4 regions of the Pseudoalteromonas ulvae UL12 genome follow, and region 1 is predicted to be linked to each of the others. Evidence: predicted binding sites of a transcription regulator. Region 1 holds the regulator's gene; each other region holds the start of a gene.
What was found. The regulator sigma-54, encoded in region 1, starts transcription at its own class of promoters, with help from an activator protein. The targets are predictions, from matches to a motif close to GTTGGCACGNNNNTNGNNT.
Positions count from the first base shown of each region.

Region 2: the regulator sigma-54 is predicted to act here: its motif matches at 2,984-3,002, upstream of PULV_RS09895 (flagellar basal body rod protein FlgF).
Region 3: the regulator sigma-54 is predicted to act here: its motif matches at 2,578-2,596, upstream of PULV_RS05110 (DUF2726 domain-containing protein).
Region 4: the regulator sigma-54 is predicted to act here: its motif matches at 1,929-1,947, upstream of PULV_RS09035 (FimV/HubP family polar landmark protein).

Region 1 covers NZ_AQHJ01000033.1:112,863-117,513, reverse strand. Annotated here, with positions in the region: gene lptA (lipopolysaccharide transport periplasmic protein LptA) at 1-128, shown strand, start outside; gene lptB (LPS export ABC transporter ATP-binding protein) at 125-850, shown strand; gene PULV_RS15965 (RNA polymerase factor sigma-54) at 912-2,396, shown strand; gene hpf (ribosome hibernation promoting factor) at 2,422-2,709, shown strand; gene ptsN (PTS IIA-like nitrogen regulatory protein PtsN) at 2,712-3,161, shown strand; gene rapZ (RNase adapter RapZ) at 3,180-4,025, shown strand; gene PULV_RS15945 (HPr family phosphocarrier protein) at 4,027-4,299, shown strand; gene mgtE (magnesium transporter) at 4,426-4,651, shown strand, end outside.
Region 2 covers NZ_AQHJ01000027.1:397,409-402,059, reverse strand. Annotated here, with positions in the region: gene flgB (flagellar basal body rod protein FlgB) at 1-286, shown strand, start outside; gene flgC (flagellar basal body rod protein FlgC) at 289-711, shown strand; gene PULV_RS09905 (flagellar hook assembly protein FlgD) at 724-1,446, shown strand; gene flgE (flagellar hook protein FlgE) at 1,462-2,934, shown strand; gene PULV_RS09895 (flagellar basal body rod protein FlgF) at 3,038-3,805, shown strand; gene flgG (flagellar basal-body rod protein FlgG) at 3,827-4,615, shown strand; gene flgH (flagellar basal body L-ring protein FlgH) at 4,632-4,651, shown strand, end outside.
Region 3 covers NZ_AQHJ01000023.1:348,875-353,525, forward strand. Annotated here, with positions in the region: gene PULV_RS05100 (type 1 glutamine amidotransferase family protein) at 1-1,242, opposite strand, end outside; gene folE2 (GTP cyclohydrolase FolE2) at 1,584-2,507, shown strand; gene PULV_RS05110 (DUF2726 domain-containing protein) at 2,634-3,230, shown strand; gene mtnN (5'-methylthioadenosine/S-adenosylhomocysteine nucleosidase) at 3,413-4,120, shown strand; gene PULV_RS05120 (cobalamin biosynthesis protein CobD/CbiB) at 4,121-4,651, shown strand, end outside.
Region 4 covers NZ_AQHJ01000027.1:198,809-203,459, forward strand. Annotated here, with positions in the region: gene PULV_RS09035 (FimV/HubP family polar landmark protein) at 1-1,858, opposite strand, end outside; gene PULV_RS09040 (aspartate-semialdehyde dehydrogenase) at 2,202-3,218, opposite strand; gene PULV_RS09045 (4-phosphoerythronate dehydrogenase) at 3,231-4,370, opposite strand; gene fabB (beta-ketoacyl-ACP synthase I) at 4,490-4,651, opposite strand, start outside.

The DNA of each region.
Region 1 (4,651 bases):
GCCAAAAAATGAGTGCAGAAAAAATCACCTATGACATAAAACAGCAGCTCATTAGTGCCGTCAAAGACGAAAACTCCTCACAACGCGTTCGCACTATTTTAACGCCGTCTGAAAAGGATAAAAAATGACCACTCTCAACGCCAAGCAACTTGCCAAAAGTTATAATGGCCGACAAGTGGTCAAAAACGTAGGGCTAAGCGTTAAAGCTGGCAGCATTGTCGGATTACTTGGTCCCAATGGTGCTGGAAAAACCACCACTTTTTATATGATCGTTGGTTTAGTTCCTAGTGATAAAGGCTTGATTACAATCGATGAAGAAGATATCACTTTACTTCCCATGCATAGCCGAGCAAGAATGGGCATAGGTTACTTGCCACAAGAGTCCTCTATATTCAGGAAGTTAACTGTTTATCAAAACATCATGGCTATTTTGGAAACACGTAAAGAACTCAACAGAGCGCAACGAGAAGAACAACTCGATAACCTATTAGAAGAATTTAATATCTGTCATATTCGAGATAGCCAAGGCATGGCTTTATCTGGTGGAGAACGCCGTCGTGTTGAAATTGCACGCGCGCTGGCCGCTAACCCTAAGTTTATCTTGCTCGATGAGCCCTTTGCCGGTGTCGATCCGATATCAGTGATAGATATAAAGAAAATTATTCGTCATTTAAAAAATCGTGGCATTGGTGTGTTAATTACAGACCATAATGTAAGGGAAACTTTAGATGTTTGTGAAACAGCTTACATTGTTTCTCACGGTGAGTTAATCGCAACGGGTACTCCTAAAGAGGTACTTGAAAACCAAAAAGTACGTGATGTTTACCTAGGTGAACAATTCAAGCTATAGTTAATTTACTTCATAACTAAGTGCCATTTATTTTAATAACCAAAAGGATTGTTAGACGTAAATGAGGCAATCATTACAACTTCGTCTTGGGCAACAACTTACAATGACCCCACAGTTACAACAAGCAATCCGCTTGTTGCAACTGAGTACTTTAGATTTACAACAAGAAATTCAAGAAGCACTTGATAGCAACCCTCTGCTTGAAGTTGAAGAAGCAGAATATGGCAATGACAATAACAACGATTCAGCCGACTCCCAAAAAGACTCTTCTGACGATCATGAACACACCGCTGAAGTTGAAATAGAATCATCAGATGCATTAAATAAAGACTCCCTTACTGACGAACTCCCCATGGATGTTGGTTGGGATGAATATGTCAGCGCCGGACCCTCTACGTCATCCTCAGGTCCCGCTCCCGACAACGACACTTTATACCAAGGCAGCACATCTGAATCACTGCAAGACTACCTCATGTGGCAACTTCGTTTAACGCCTTTTAGCCCAACAGATGAAGCCATTGCCACAGCGATTGTTGAAGCAATCAATGATCAAGGCTACTTAACCTTATCAACAGAAGATATCTGTGAAAGCATTGGAGAAGGCAGTGATGGCCTTGCTGTAGAGTTAGATGAGGTAGAAGCCGTATTAAAACGTATTCAAGTCTTTGATCCTATCGGTATCGCCGCGCGGGATTTTCCAGAATGCCTGTTAATTCAACTCAATCAGTTTGATAAAAGCACCCCTTGGTTGTCGCACACTAAAGAAATTGTAAAAGAACACATTGAACTTTTAGCTTCTCGCGACTATCGAACCTTAATGAAGAAAACCAAGCTTAAGGAAAATGAGCTAAAAGAAGTCATGGCACTGATTCATAGCCTCAATCCAAAGCCTGCAGATAGCATCAATACCGAGCAACCAGAATATGTTATTCCTGATGTGTCTGTAAAAAAAATAAAAGGTCGTTGGGTGGTTGAGCTAAACTCAGAAAGCATGCCAAAAATCAGAGTAAATGATCAATATGCTGCAATGAGCCGTTCTGTTAAATCGAGCGAAGACAGTCAGTTTATTCGCTCACATTTACAAGAAGCTAAATGGTTTATTAAGAGTTTAGAAAGTCGCAATGATACTCTTTTAAAAGTATCAAACTGCATCGTTCAGCAACAACAAGCTTTTTTTGAACATGGCGATGAAGCGATGAAACCTATGGTACTCAATGATGTTGCTGAAATGGTCGAAATGCACGAGTCTACGATTTCACGTGTCACGACTCAAAAATTCATGCATACGCCACGTGGTATCTATGAATTAAAATTTTTCTTTTCAAGCCATGTCAGTACAGAGAATGGTGGAGAATGCTCATCAACGGCTATTCGAGCATTAATTAAAAAGCTAATCGCTGCAGAAAATCAGGCTAAACCTTTGAGTGATAGTAAAATTGCAGATATATTGGCAGAGCAAGGAATACAAGTGGCGAGACGCACGATAGCAAAATATCGTGAATCTCTCTCTATCCCCCCGTCAAATCAGAGAAAACGTTTGATCTGAGACGTAAAATAGAAGGAAAATGCTTATGCAACTAAATTTAACTGGTCGTCACGTAGAAATAACAGATCCTTTAAGAGACTATGTCACTAACAAATTTGCTAAGCTCGAAAGGCACTTTGATCATATAAATAACGTTCATGTTATTTTGGATATCGAGAAATTAGTCCAAAAAGCAGAAGCAACTCTCCATGTCACCGGTGGTGAATTATTTGCAACGTCCGAGCATCAAGATATGTATGCTGCAATCGATGGCTTGATTGATAAATTAGATCGCCAAGTAATTAAACATAAAGAGAAACTTTCACGCCATTAATCATGAAACTAAATTCTTTTATTTCCAAGGACTGCACCAAAGCCGCAGTCCTTTTTCATAGCAAAAAGCGAATTTTAGAGCATATTAGCTTTGTTGCTCACCAGCAACGCCCCGACTTTTCTGAGCAAGAAATCCTTGGCGCGTTATTGAATCGTGAAAAACTTGGTAGCACAGGCATCGGGCGTGGTATCGCTATACCCCATGGCCGATTAGCTGGACTCGATAAAAGCCTGGCTATTTTAATCGTCAACCAAGAGGCGATTGAATTTGATGCAATAGATAATAAACCTGTCGATATTTTTGTGGCACTGCTCGTACCTGAAGACGAATGTCAAGCTCACCTAAAGACGCTCGCTGCGATAGCTGATAAACTAAAGGACAAGTTATTTTGCAAACAATTACGTCATGCGACTTGCGATGAAGAACTCTACGCGATAATCGATGCAGCGTAATCATCAAGGAGATGTACCGTGCAACTTATTATTATCAGTGGCCGCTCAGGATCAGGAAAATCTGTAGCGTTAAGAGTACTTGAAGATCTTGGCTACTATGCTGTCGATAATATCCCAGTCAACTTACTTCCCTCCCTCGTACGCAGTGTATCTGATAGTTACGATAAGATAGCGGTGAGTATAGACGTACGGAACTTGCCTAAAGATCAGCAAGAGTTTAATGAGATTCTTGAGTATTTACCTGAATTTGCCAACTCATCATTATTTTATCTTGATAGTGACGATCACACACTCATTCGTCGATTCTCTGAAACCAGACGACTACATCCATTATCAATGAATGCACAACCGCTCGATTCTGCCATTAAACAAGAAAAAGTACTGCTTGATGTCGTGGTCAGCCGTGCCGATGTCATAATCGATACAACCGATTTAAGCGTCCATCAATTAGCCGAGTCGATACGCGAGCGTGTGTTAGGCAAAAAAGACAATCAACTTATTATTACGTTTGAATCGTTTGGCTTTAAACATGGTATTCCTAAAAATGCAGATTATGTATTTGACGCCCGGTTTCTGCCGAATCCGCATTGGGAGCCTGAACTAAAACCATTAACAGGCTTAGATCAACCCGTAAAAGATTATTTAGCCAGCCATAGCATAGTGCAAAAATTCACTTGGCAAATCCAAACTTTTTTACAAACGTGGTTACCGCATCTAGAACGAAATAACCGTAGCTATTTAACCATTGCGATTGGCTGTACCGGTGGTCAGCACCGTTCAGTTTATTTAGCCCAAACTCTTGCCGATAGCTTCAGTCGCAGCCACAAAAATGTCAAAGTCCATCATCGCGAACAAGAAAAATAACATGCACTGTGAAGATACGTTTTTAATTCAAAACAAATTGGGTTTACATGCCCGAGCTGCCACAGCATTAGCACAACTAGCTCTGAGTTTTGACGCCAATATTATTTTAGAGCAAGATACTAAAACTGCCGAAGCAGACAGCGTGCTTGCATTAATGTTACTCGAAAGCAGCCAAGGAAAAGAAGTCAAAGTCACCTGTGAAGGACCTGATGCAGAACAAGCGCTGAAAGCCATCGGAGCTTTGATTGCAGATAAATTTAACGAACAAGACTAACTGAAAGTTGATAGCAAATACGCTATACTTAACCAAAATCAATTACTTGCTTAAACACTAATCGCAACATTGCACAACATCAACCTGTTTGACTACACACTAACACTATTACAATAAAGAGCAGCCATGCCAGAAGCCATTGAACAAGATAACACCCAACTAAGATTGCACGAAATAACCCGTGCACTTAACAGTGGTATGTTTGTTCATGTTAGGCGCATGTTGGCACATATGGCCCCGTGTGACATCGCCCTATTACTTGAGTCCTCCCCTCATAAAGGCCGTACTGTACTGTGGCAATTGGTTGACTCAGATCTACAAGGTGACATCCTCGAAGAGCTTTCTGAAGATG
Region 2 (4,651 bases), on a different contig from region 1:
AAAAGATATCGATTTTGCACAGGCATTAAGTAATGCCAAGTCCGCTCAAAGCAGCAATCTTGTGCGCACTAATGAAAAACATTTCAGTTTGTCGACCTCCTCAATCGAATCAAATAGTTTATTTCGCAATCCAAATCAACCAGATACAGGTGATGGTAATTCAGTTGATGTACAAGTGGAACGGAACTTGTATGTACAAAACTCTATAGAATACCAAGCAAGTCTCAGATTCATGACCGGTAAAATTCAAGGTCTAAAGAAAGCACTGGGTAGTCAAGGAGCTTAATGATGAGTTTATTTAACGTTTTTGATATTACCGGCACAGGAATGAGCGCGCAATCGGTGCGTTTAAACACCACTGCGAGCAACATTTCTAACGCAAATAGCGTGAGTTCTAGTGTCGATGAGACATATCGAGCACGGCATCCAGTTTTTGCCGCAGAGCTGACAAAAGCTGCCGCTTCGCAGCAAGGTGAATCAGTGGGTGTAAAGGTGTTAGGTGTTGTGGAAAGTGATAAGCCATTGCAAATTGAATTTAATCCAAACCACCCGATGGCTGATAAAGACGGCTTTATTTATAAATCGAATGTGAATGTGGTTGAAGAGATGGCCAATATGATCTCTGCGTCAAGAGCTTATCAGACCAATGTACAGGTGGCGGATGCTGCTAAAAGTATGCTGAGCAAAACAATCATGCTTGGTCAGCGTTAATAGGAGTGTGCAATGTTTAATCCTATAAATGGTTCACAAAGCAGCAGCTTTGTAGACAGTTTAAAAAATACAAAAGAAGAGAAAATTCAAACAGCTGAAGAAGCGAATGAATTATCTCAACAGGATTTCTTCACATTGATGACGAAGCAGCTCTCGATGCAAGATCCGATGAACCCAACAGACAATGAAGCCATGATGGCGCAAATGACCAATATGTCGATTGCTGAAGGTGTCAGCAATATGGCGACTAAATTTGATCAATTTGCAGCTTCTATGACTTCAAACCAAGCATTGCAAGCGTCTAGCTTAGTTGGACGAGATGTCTTGATTGATACTCACTATGTGCACAATACCCCAGGTGAAGAAGTCTCAGGTCGTATTGCTCTAGAGCAAGGTGCTTCAGATATCAAAGTTCGTATTGAAGACGAGCGAGGAGTGGTTGTTGGCGAAATTCCTTTACCGGCATCCACGGGTGGAAATCTCGAGTTTAAATGGGATGGGAAAGACTCCAAAGGAAATACAGTTCCTGAAGGCATGTACAAAATTCGTGCTGTAGGCCTAGTGCAAAACGTGCCTGATGAAAATGGGGTACTTAAAGCGCGGCATATTGAATTGCCTGTTCAAGCTCGTTCAAGAGTTGACAGTGTCAGTATGGGGCAAAATGGTACAGGGCTTGTGCTTAACTTTAACGGGTTAGGCAGTGTTAAATTTGAAGATGTTTTAGAAGTCAGTTAATAGGGTAGGTTAATTATGTCATTCAATATCGCTTTAAGTGGCTTAAAAGCTGCGCAAAAAGATTTAGATGTTACCGCCAATAACATCGCCAATGTTAATACATATGGTTTTAAAGAGTCGCGAGCTGAATTTGCAGATGTGTTTTCAACTTCTCTATTTTCAAACTCTAAAACGCAAAATGGTGAAGGGGTGTTAACGCAAGATGTTGCCCAACAATTCCATCAAGGGAGCTTATTATTTACATCAAACTCGCTTGATATGGCAATTAGTGGTAATGGTTTCTTTGTTACTACCGATGGTCCGTTAAGCCGTGATTTTACCTATAGCCGTGCAGGTGCTTTTAAGCTCGATAGTGAAAATAGAATTGTCACTTCAGGCGGAGACTTCTTGCAAGGTCTGCCTGTTAACGATGACGGGTCGGTGAAATCAGTGAGCTTAAGCACGACAGCGCCTATTCAAATTCCTGATAGTGCAGGTTCGCCAGCGGCAACGGCTCGAGTGGATATGAGTTTTAATTTAGATTCGAATGCAACTCCGCTTGACCCTTATCAATTTGATCCGACAGATACGTCTACCTACACAGCATCAACCTCGACAGTGATTTATGATTCTTTAGGTAACAGTCGTATAGCCTCTTATTATTATGTTCGAACGGCTGATCCTGCGACAGTTAATGCAGCAGCTCCAGCCCCAAGCCCAGGTTTTGCTGCTGTACCTCCCGCGCCAAACAACACCAATGCTAACTCTTGGGTGATGTTTGCAACGGTGACTGATGATGCTGGGGTGCAACAAAAAGTTGATTTACAACAAGATCCACTAGCAGTTACTGGACCGAACGCAACGACATTTTCATTACGAGATCCTGCAACAGACCCAACAGCAATAACGGGGATGCTGATCCAATTTGATACTTCCGGTGGAGTGGTAGGAGATACGTTCCCTACGCCAAAAACCGAAGCTCTAGGAGCTCCTGGTAATATCACAGGTGCGCCTATTGCGTTACCTTATGAAGGGGCAAATGTGATAACGAATGGGGCTGATCCAGATCAAAATTTAATTATGGTTATGTCAAATCTTACTCAATTCTCATCTGCGTTTGAAGTGACGGCATTGAGTCAAGATGGACAAACGGTAGGTCGTTTAACGGGGATCTCTATTGGCTCGGATGGTTTGATTGAAGCGAAATACTCTAATGGTGACTCACAAGCGATTAGTAAAGTTGCGTTGGTACGTTTTCCAAATGATCAAGGTTTAACGCAAATAGGTAATACAGCATGGACTGCAAGCCAAACATCAGGAGATCCCTTAGCTGGAGAACCTGATTCAGGAACGTTCGGCTCTATTCGCTCGGGTACGCTTGAGCAATCTAACGTTAATTTAACTGGTGAGCTGGTTGATTTAATCACCGCTCAACGAAACTTCCAAGCAAACTCACGTGCGTTAGAAGTTAATAATCAAATTTCTCAGAATATCTTACAGATCCGGTAAGTGTAAATTTATCGGTAAGTTAAATGGCTACCTTAGGGTAGCCATTTTTTTTGGCACTAATATTGCTTTATCAGGTTAAGGTTCAATTTATTGGCGAATAGAAATGGATAAGTTGCTGTATATTTCCATGAGTGGGGCAAAGCAAAATTTAATTGGTGTGTCAGTAAAAGCCAATAATTTAGCAAATGCATCTACGGTTGGTTTCAAAGCTGATTTAGAGCAAGCGCGTTCTATGCAAGCGTTTGGTGAAGGTCATCCGACACGTGTTTTTGCCATGGAAGAGCGTCCAGGATCAAACATGTCCATGGGAGCACTCTCAACAACAGGCCGAAACTTAGATGTCTCAGTCAGTGGCGGTGGTTGGTTTACAGTTCAGGATAACCAAGGTGAAGAAGCATATAGTCGCTCAGGTAATTTGCATATAACCAAAACAGGACAACTGCTAACTGCCCGCGGTGAGCCAATGATTGGTGAAGGCGGGCCGATTATTTTACCTGTCCCAATCGAAAAGATTCAAATCTCAGATGACGGCACAATCCAAGTGCGCCCTCAGGGAGCACCGGCTAATTTCTTAGAGGAAGTGGATCGACTCAAGGTGGTCGTGCCCGAAAACCAAAACTTACTTGAAAAAGGTCTCGATGGATTATTTAGGCCCAAAGACAAAGATGCATTTAATGATTTGTGTGGTTTTTGTGATACAGCACCGAATGTCCGCGTAATGAGCGGTACATTAGAAATGTCGAATGTAAATCCAGTAGATGAAATGGTTGGCATGATTGCGCACCAACGCCAATTTGAATTGCAAGTAAAGATGATGAAAACCGCAGAGAAGATCGACGAAAGTCAAAGTTCTCTAATGCGAATTATTTAATTAATTGACGGAGGATAAATTATGCATCCGGCATTGTGGATAAGTAAAACGGGGCTTGACGCTCAACAAACCGATATAGCGGTTATTTCGAATAATTTAGCCAATGCGAGCACGGTTGGTTATAAAAAAAGTAGGGCTGTATTCGAAGACTTGTTGTACCAGAACATCAATCAACCTGGCGGCCGCTCTTCTCAAGACACCGAAATGCCTTCTGGTTTGATGTTAGGAGCCGGTACAAAAGTTGTGGCAACACAAAAGAATTTTTCTCAAGGAAATATGATCACCACTGATAATTCTATGGACTGGATGATTCAGGGGCAAGGTTTCTTTGAAGTGTTATTACCAGATGGGAGCTTAGCTTATTCTCGTGCAGGTCAATTTACCACTGATGGTGATGGCCGAGTGGTGACATCAGGCGCAGGCTTTCCTGTTCAGCCTGAAATGAATGTCCCCGATGATGCTCAGTCGCTTACGGTATCTCAAGATGGTGAAGTTTCAGTAAGAGTGAGAGGTCAAGCTGATAATGTCGTCATTGGTCAGTTAACGATTTCTGATTTTATTAATCCATCAGGCCTTGAGCCGATGGGACAAAATCTTTTTACAGAAACGGCTGTCAGTGGTGCTCCTATTCAAGGTAACCCAGGAGTTGAAGGGCTCGGTATTATTGTACAAGGCGCGCTTGAAACATCAAATGTGAACACCACTGAAGAGTTAGTGAACTTAATTGAAACACAGCGTATTTATGAAATGAACTCAAAAGTTATTTCATCAGTGGATCAAATGCTGAACTTTATTAATCAGCAGCTTTAATGAGTGGGAGAGGATCATGAAGAATATTCTAGTCTG
Region 3 (4,651 bases), on a different contig from region 1:
AGACAGCTGAGTATCAATTAAGCCATACGGGAACAAACCTAAAACCCCTTCTGACAAGTAATTGAGTTCGCGCTCTGCTTCAGTAGAAATACAGTCAACCCCTAAGTTACAAACTTCATTTGCGCTTAAGTAAACATTACTTGGCTCAATCATGACTTGAGCCCCTTCCCCAGATAAAATAGTATTTCGAGAAGCTAAGCTATTAATGCTTTGACCTTCGACCGCAATAATTAATTGTTTATTGCCTAGCATTTCCTTTATTTTCAACAGCTCAGGACTTGCTTCTCCAGTTGGTTTATTAAGAGCATGAGAAGCCAATAAATTACTACCATCGGCAATATAAATAGCATCTGCACGTTTGATGCTATCTAAAATACTCTCATCTTTACGACAAGCGGCTTCTTGTAACTTAAATAAATCAGGGTAAAGAATATTGCGACGGAAACTGCCTAACTTTTGAATTTGAAATTGAGCGAGCTTACTACAGGCTTCTGCATCATATTCTTTTACTGACAAAGCAGTTTGCATTGCGCCATCTAACGGCAGCCAGATCACTTCAAAGCCAAGTTGCTCAAATAACCCAGTGTAATAATCAACTTTTTGATATGGGTCTCGACTCACACCTGTTAATAACGCCACTCGTGGTTTACGTTTTTTGCCTGCAACCTGATCCGCTCGCTCGTAAAAAGCTTGATAAGCTAATAAAGCTGATTCATTGTTGGTTGCCATTAAATCAACTTGAGTCTTTAAACGCTTGCCTGCTCGGGTGGCTTGTTTTTGCTCAAGCAAGTCGAATAAGTTATTGCGCTCAAACTCGAATAAACCAGACCAAACATCGCGGCCTTTTATTGTTTTATCTTGATGAGTAAATGTACTGCGACGGATTAAACGTACAAATTCACGTTCTGACAGTTGCGAGGCTTCAATTTGAGGCTTTAACGATTGCAGCATTGCAATCACTTGGGCGCGAAGCTCTGGTTGTTCTGTCCAATTAAAATCAGACAAACGAGTAATAGCTTCATCGGTCACTTGAAAAATTGGCCCTAATTTCGCACTTTCATCAAATCCAGTTTGCTTTTTGGCTGGCGAGCAATATCTATCCATATCACTTGAACAAACTTCAAGTTCTTGACCGAACAAAAATACATTAGCCTGCTCTTGGGCGATACTCTGACCTGCATTTAAAAGCGCAGCCATACCTAATAGTAAGCTAGCAAGCGATTTAGTGTGACGAATATTCATTGAAAGATACCATTTTATTATTATTTTTTAGTAACTAAGCACGCAAAGTGCACCAAAAAACAAAGCGCATAATCTCTGCATTCTACCAATAAGTAACTGTACTTAAAAGAATATATAAGCAAACAAATGATCTTTTATCGTATTGAGGCAAAGCAATTGCTTAGAGCTTGAAAAGCTTATTAAAAATAGAATATATTGTGCCAAATAATACCTGAGTAAATTTGTAAGGTATTATGAACAAACTTGTCTTTTTTTCATTTTATAAAAAAAGCACCTTCGCGTTTTTTATTGTAGAATGGCGCGTTTTTCAGCATAGGCTATTTCTGGGAGTAAACGAACCGATGCAAAAATTCATGCCTGACATTGCCCACTCTGCTGAGGCATTACAAGAAGGGACACTCGACTGGGTTGGAATGAGCCAAATTGAGCTCCCACTCGTTGTTAGTAGCAAAGACAGCCCTGAACAGCATGTATCTGCATTAGCTGAAGCTTTCGTCAACTTAAATGATCCCCAAGCGAAAGGCATTCATATGTCGCGTTTGTATTTGGCACTGGATGAGTTTTCTAATCATCAAACATTAACGCCAAAGACTTTAGCTAGCGTTTTAGATCAATTTATTAGCAGTCATCACTCACTGAGTGATCAAGCTCAAGTTACCTTAAAATTTGATTATCATCTGCGTCGTCGCTCTTTATTAAGCGGAAAAACAGGCTGGAAAGCCTACCCAGTTGAAATTACTGCAACTTATAAAGAGCAAACAGTTGTTCTTGAGCTAAGTGTCGCGGTGACTTATTCATCAACTTGCCCATGCTCTGCTGCTTTAGCGCGCCAGTTGATTCAACAAGCTTTTGATCAGCAATTTACCGAGCAAGCAATCGATAAAGATCAAGTCATGCAATGGCTTGGCAGTACTCAAGGTATTGTTGCAACACCACACTCTCAAAGATCTATTGCGCAAGTAAAGGTAAAGCTCAACCAACTCGACAGCCATTTTGATATTTTAGGTTTGATTGATGCACTTGAAAATGAGCTAAAAACTCCCGTTCAAGCAGCCGTTAAACGCGAAGATGAGCAAGAGTTTGCACGCCTCAATGGTCAAAATTTAATGTTTTGCGAAGATGCAGCCCGAAAAGTAAAACATATACTCAACCAGCAAAGTGATTATTCTGATTTCTGGTTACGCATCAACCATTACGAATCCCTTCATGCCCATGACGCAGTCAGTATCGCGGTTAAAGGGGTTGAAATGGGTTATACCGCTTAATTTTTATATCGGGGCTATGTCGATAACACTTTAGCATAGCTCCCACGCATTCTTACTTTAAGACATCACTTTTGGCATAAATTGTGCTTTAGCCAAGCAGTGTCAATTTGTTGTCTTGGAGTAGTTATGGAATTTGTACTGTTATCGATTTTAGTGTTGGTCGTAATTGCAGCGGTTATTGCGGGGCGAATGACCGATAGCGGCAACCCTTACCCATTCAAAAGTAAAACGAGTTTATTTACGCAAGTAGAAAAGTCGTTTTTAACCTTGCTAGAGCAATCTGTCGGTAATGATTATAAAGTTGTCAGTCGAGTAAAATTAATCGATGTGATTGACTTTAAATCTGGTATCAATGAAAAAAATAAACGCACGGCCCTGACTAAAGCCAAAAATAAACAGCTCGACTTCGTCTTGCTTGATAAACAAAATTTAAATATTGTCGCTGCGATAGATCTTGTAAATAACAATAACAAAGAAGGCCATAAAGCCCAAAAAGACTGGTTTGTGGGCGGCGCGCTTGAGTCTGCTGGTATCCCTCATATTCGTATGAAAGTCAAAGCTGGTTATAAGTCTTCTGAAGTACGCCAAGCTATTTTATTTAAACTTGGCAAAAAAGCGGTGAAACCGCCAATAGTCAAAGCAAAAACGATTATGCGTCCGGCGGTATTATCTCCTTCTCAAGTGAAAGCATCAAACTCCACTGCTTTGGCACAGGTCTCTTAGTAATGTTTGCAGCGCAATGCGCTGCAAACTTCATATCCAAAACTTTGGTGATTATGCCAGCAATCAATTCAGCCCATTTTTAAGCCCTCGGGTGGCGATTTTTCATATCCCTAAGTCTTTGATTCTCGCATTTTTAAGCTTTCACAGTATAATCAGCACAACTAGAAAGAGGATTATATTTTATGAATATCGGTATCATTGGCGCTATGGAGCCTGAAGTGGCCATTTTGCGCGACACCATGACACAAGTGAATACAACTCAAGTTGCTGGATTTACCTTTTATACAGGTCAGTTAGCTGAGCACACGGTTACCTTGGTTCAATCTGGCATTGGTAAAGTGGCATCGAGTATCGCTACAACACTATTAATTGAACGTTTTTCACCTGATTGCATTATTAATACCGGCTCAGCCGGTGGGTTTGAGCAAAGCTTAAATGTAGGCGATGTGGTGATTTCATCTGAAGTGCGTCATCACGATGTTGATGTCACAGCATTTGGTTATGAGTTTGGCCAAGTACCAAATATGCCGGCGGGTTTTTCGGCTCATCCAACATTGATTGAAGCTGCGCAACAAGCTATTGCGTCATTAGATAGTGTAAAAACGATGACGGGCCTTATCTGTACCGGTGATTCATTTATGTGTGATCCTGTGCGCATTGAAGCAACACGTACACAATTCCCATCAATGCTTGCCGTTGAGATGGAAGGTGCATCAATTGCGCAAACGTGTCATCAGCTCAACACTCCTTTTGTGGTGATCCGCTCATTATCGGATATTGCAGGTAAAGAATCGCCAGAGTCATTTGAAGCATACCTAGTAACAGCCTCAGAAAATTCATCAAAGATGGTGACTGCATTACTCACTAATTTACAAGGTGTGACTCTTTAAGTGCTCCTTGATATCGCCCAACAACATTTGGGCTTTATTTTATTGCTTGTGGCAATCTGCGCCGAGCGCATATTGCCTCTTTCCCGCGCCTATCACCCATTCACTTTATTTAAGCTCATTTTTAGCAACATTCAGTCTCGTATTTTTGATTCTCAATCCACTGCGCAATATCAATATTTAGCGGGTACGCTAGGGCTTATTTTACCAGTATTAACCATACTGGCTTTAGTCTGGGGGATTTTATACTTTGCTATTTATCCGCAATGGCTTTCGGCATTCATTTTATATTTGTGTATTGAAAGTAAAGAACTCGAAAGTGCCATCAAAAAAATCCCAACTCTGCTCAAACATAACCAAAAAGCAGCCGCTCGCGACTTGCTCAGGCTCTGGTTACGAAGAGAAACAGCGTCCTTATCGGAAGTTGGCATCATTAAAGCCAGTATTGAAACACTTGTTCTGCGTTTAGCGCGTCATTATTTTGCGGTGATTTTTTGGTTTTTAGTCGCTGGACCTTTTGTTGCATTAAGCTAT
Region 4 (4,651 bases), on a different contig from region 1:
CTTCTTCAACATCAGCTGCCTCGTCTGCAGCGGCCGTTTCTTGCTCATCATCTTCAAGATCTAAATCATCTAACAAGCCATCAAGATCTTCGGACTCATCGTCCTCTGTAGATTCAGGTGCAACATCTAAATCATCAGCTGCCTCGTCCGCAGCGGCAGTTTCTTGCTCATCATCTTCGAGATCTAAATCATCTAACAAGCCATCCAAATCGTCAGACTCATTTTCTTGCTCATCTGCTGAGTCATCTTCTTCTGGAGCATTATTTGCCTCAGCTAACATTGCATCAATGTCATCTAAGTCATCAAGAGCTGACTCATCGCCATCGAAGCTACTATTTAATAAGTCATCAACTTCATCATCGGACGCGATACCTGTTGAAGCATTACCATCAAGTAAAGCATCAATGTCATTGTCATCAGAAACAACATCAGTTGGCGTACTCAATTCATCCATGAGCCCATCAATATCGTCTTCTTTGACTGAGTCATCCGGCTCTAGCTCTTCAGGAATATCAATTTCGATATCGGTATCTGGAAGTAAATCATCATCAGCAGGGCTATCAAAATCTTGCTGAAGCAATGCATCAATATCATCATCAGCTAATACATCCGTGCTCGCTTCAGTCTCTGGTAAGTCAGGCACGAGATCATCTAATTCATCCGAACCATCATCAAAGACAAGGTCATCACTTAACAAACCATCCAGTTCATCTTGATTCAGTAAAGAGTCACCATCCATGTCGTCAATGTCGAGCTCTGGTTCATCTTCTTCATATAGAATATCGTCGGGTTCAGGTAAGATATCATCACTATCGAGCTCATCATCCAAGCGGATAGAGTCATCAAGTAAGTCATCTAAACTATCATCAGTAAGGTTATCATCCGCTAGGCTGTCATCCATTGACATAAGATCGGGCGTATCATCAACCTCAAACGGAGGTGGAGGCGGCGCTGGAGCCATGGGTGCTGGCGTGTCAAACATAGGTTCAGGCTGAGGCTCTGACTTATTTCGGTTTCGGACAAATAAGAATCCACCCACAATAATAAGAATCGCCGGAATACTCGAGAACAAGGCGATATAAAGTGGATCAGAGAACACTTTTCCCCAATCTGTGCCTTGTTCTTCTTGTGCTAACTTAGCCTTTTGCATTGCAAGTTCTTCATTTTGCAATGCAAGCATTTCTCTAAGCTGTTGTTGTATTTTACTATCGTTGCCTAGCTGCGCTTTAACAAGTTCGAGCTCTTGTGAGATGAGCTCAAGCTGAGATTTCAGTTTGTTATTTTCAGCTAAAATCGCCTCAGCATTACCCACTGAAGATTTGAATTTTTGTTGTAAATCAACCAAATTATCGTTTTGAGTTTGTTTTAATTCATTTAACTCTTTTTTAATTTCAAGCTTGGCCTCTTCCACATCAGATTGGCGCGCCTGTGTCACTTTCTTTTCGACTAAATTAATTTCATTTGAATCTAATGTGCCACTTTTCTTTTTCTCCCACAGCTCATCATCTTGATCTGACTTTTGTCTTGCCAATTCAGGTTCGATACTACGGATTTCGCGCATTGAAGGGATTTTTAAATAAGCGCCATCACGGATGTGATTGATATTTTTATCTAAGAAAGAATCTGGGTTTTTTTCATACAGAGCTTGCATGACTTGATAAATTGTTACTGAGTTATCAGGTCTGACTTTTACTGCGATCCGCCATAAGGTGTCGCTCGACTTTACCGGCCCATACGCTCGGCCTTGTTCACCGTAATCAACCCCCTTTGGGCCTTTTAACCGAGTGCCTTCATCAGCAGAACTTAGTGGCATAAGTAATACTGACATTAAAAGTAAAATTGAGGATAAACCGCGCATGCTATTCCTTTACTTTCTGAAAAATATTCGTGTATTGAACTGAGAATACACAAACTTGGTTATTATAATTTTGCAAGCTTTGTTCCAATCTCAAACTATAAACCAGATGATCACGAATATCCATTGAAAGACTTTAAAAATGAACACCTTAGATATTAAATAATTATTTATAGAGCAAAAATAATAAATTAGCTCAATTGCCACCTTCATCTTCTAGCGGCAATAGTTGGTACAACGTTCATTTTATTGCTGTAAAAACAACAAAACAGGCACAAAGGCCTGTTTTGTTGTTTTTTCTAACTCAAGGCCAATATAGTGCTAAGCCTTTGCTAATTTGATTTATTTATAGGTAAATTTCGATTAACTTTTCAGCTATTTGAACACTATTTGTTGCTGCACCTTTACGGGTGTTATCCGACACAACCCACATATTTAGTCCTTGAGGGTGACTGATATCAGCACGAACGCGACCTACATAAACAGTGTCATTACCGCTGGCATCACTCACAGCTGTTGGATAGTCATGCTCATCTTCAATTAATTCAACCCCAGGAGCCTCGCGCAATAATGACTTAACATGCTCAAGATCATACGGCATACGCGTTTCTAAATGGATCGCTTCTGAATGACCAAAAAAGACCGGTACTCTCACCGCTGTTGGATTGACCGAAACAGTTGAATCACCAAGAATTTTTTGCGTCTCATTGACTATCTTCATTTCTTCTTTGGTATAACCATTTTCAGTGAAGTCATCAATTTGTGGGATCACATTAAACGCGATTTGCTTAGGAAACACTTGGTTGTCCATTGGGCGGGCATTCATGAGGTTAGCCGTTTGTTTTGCGAGCTCATCGACGGCTTCTTTGCCTGCGCCCGATACGGCTTGATACGTACACACATTAATGCGATCAATACCATACGCATCATAAATAGGTTTGACAGCAAGCATCAGCTGAATTGTCGAACAATTTGGATTGGCAATAATATTGCGATTACGGTAATCCTCTAAACTGTGTGGGTTCACTTCCGGCACTACTAGCGGAATTTCAAAATCATTGCGAAACGCTGATGAGTTATCAATCACAATGCAACCTGCGTCAGCAGCAATCGATGCATATTTGAGTGAGGCTTCACTCCCAGCAGAAAAAATGGCAATGTGCGCTTGGCAAAAGTCAAATAACTCAACATCTTGCACTTCAATGTCTTGACCTTGAAATTTGATATCTTCACCTGCACTTCGGCTACTTGCCAGCGGGAATAATGACCCGACAGGAAATTTACGATCCGCTAAAGTTTCAATAATTTGACGACCGACAAGGCCAGTAGCACCTAAAATAGCTACATTGTATTGTTGAGACATAATGAAAATACCTTATTTAAGTAACGCTGTATTGCTCGTTGTAAAGCCTAGCTCAGACAACATTAAAGCTTGTTCATCCGTCGCGCATTCTAGGGTCAAAGCTGAAAATTCACGGCGAATGGGATAATTTTTACGTAAGAAGTCAAAACCCTTCTTTTGTAATTCGGCGCGCACAATACCATCATCTCGTCGAATATCATAAACACTATGCACTAACTGGGGCAGGTTTTTGACTTCAAATGAAGCAGACACTGTCATATTGGTTATCGCAGGAGTGGGTAAAAAGTCGCTTAATTGTAATTCAGCAGGTGTATCAAGCTGTGCACTTAAAGCTTGATAAAGCATTTGTGTGCCTCGCGCTTTGCCCTCAAGCGTATGCCCTGCAATATGAACCGAGGCAAAATCGACCTTATCTAAAAGCTGTGTATTGATTGTCGGTTCATTTTCCCACACATCAAGTACCACATGATGCTGATGCGGCTCAGATAAATACGCGTTTAGTGCCAGATTATCAATCACATCACCACGGCTCGCATTAATCACAATCGCATTTGGTTTAAGTGAACTTAACGTTTGCTCGTTAAGTAAATGTTTTGTCGCATGGGGGCCATCTTTTATTAACGGCACGTGAAAACTAATCACATCAACCTGCTGAAATAATTGCGATAATTCAACAAACTGAAGTTCTGGATATTGCTCTTGAACAAATGGGTCACATAATAATGTCTTGATTCCAATTGCTTGTAACTTACGATGCAATCGGATCCCAATATTACCAACCCCGACAATACCGACGACTTTATCTGACAATTCGAAATGATATTGCTGCGATAACGCACACAAAGCACTAATCACAAATTCAGCCACTGCCACCGCATTACAGCCCGGCGCATTGGTAAACGCGATATTACGCTTAGCGAGTTCATCTTGATCGACATGATCAGTACCGATAGTGGCGGTTCCCACAAATTTAAGTTGATCAGCAAAACGAAGTAATGCTTCATTAACTGGCGTAACCGAACGAATAAGTAAAATATCCACACCCTTTAACTGTTCCGCAGTCAAAGAGCGACCATCAAAACGCGTAACGTGACCAAGGTGAGCGAAGTACTCTTCAACCAGTGGCATGTTTTGATCGGCTAAAATCTTCATTTAAATATCCTTTATGTGCGTATCGCTGCATTGTAGCGGAGATAACTATTTGAAACAGCCCTTTAAACAACAAAAAAGGCCGCTCAACGCGACCTTTTTGTCAGTATATAAACGGCAACTTAGCCTTTATATTTTTGCATCACTAACGTGGCGTTTGTGCCACCAAAGCCGAAGCTATTCGACATCACAGTATTCAGTGCTACATCACGCTTTTCTGTCACGATATCAAGCCCTACCGCTTGCTCGTCAAGCTCATCAATATTAATTGATGGTGCTACAAA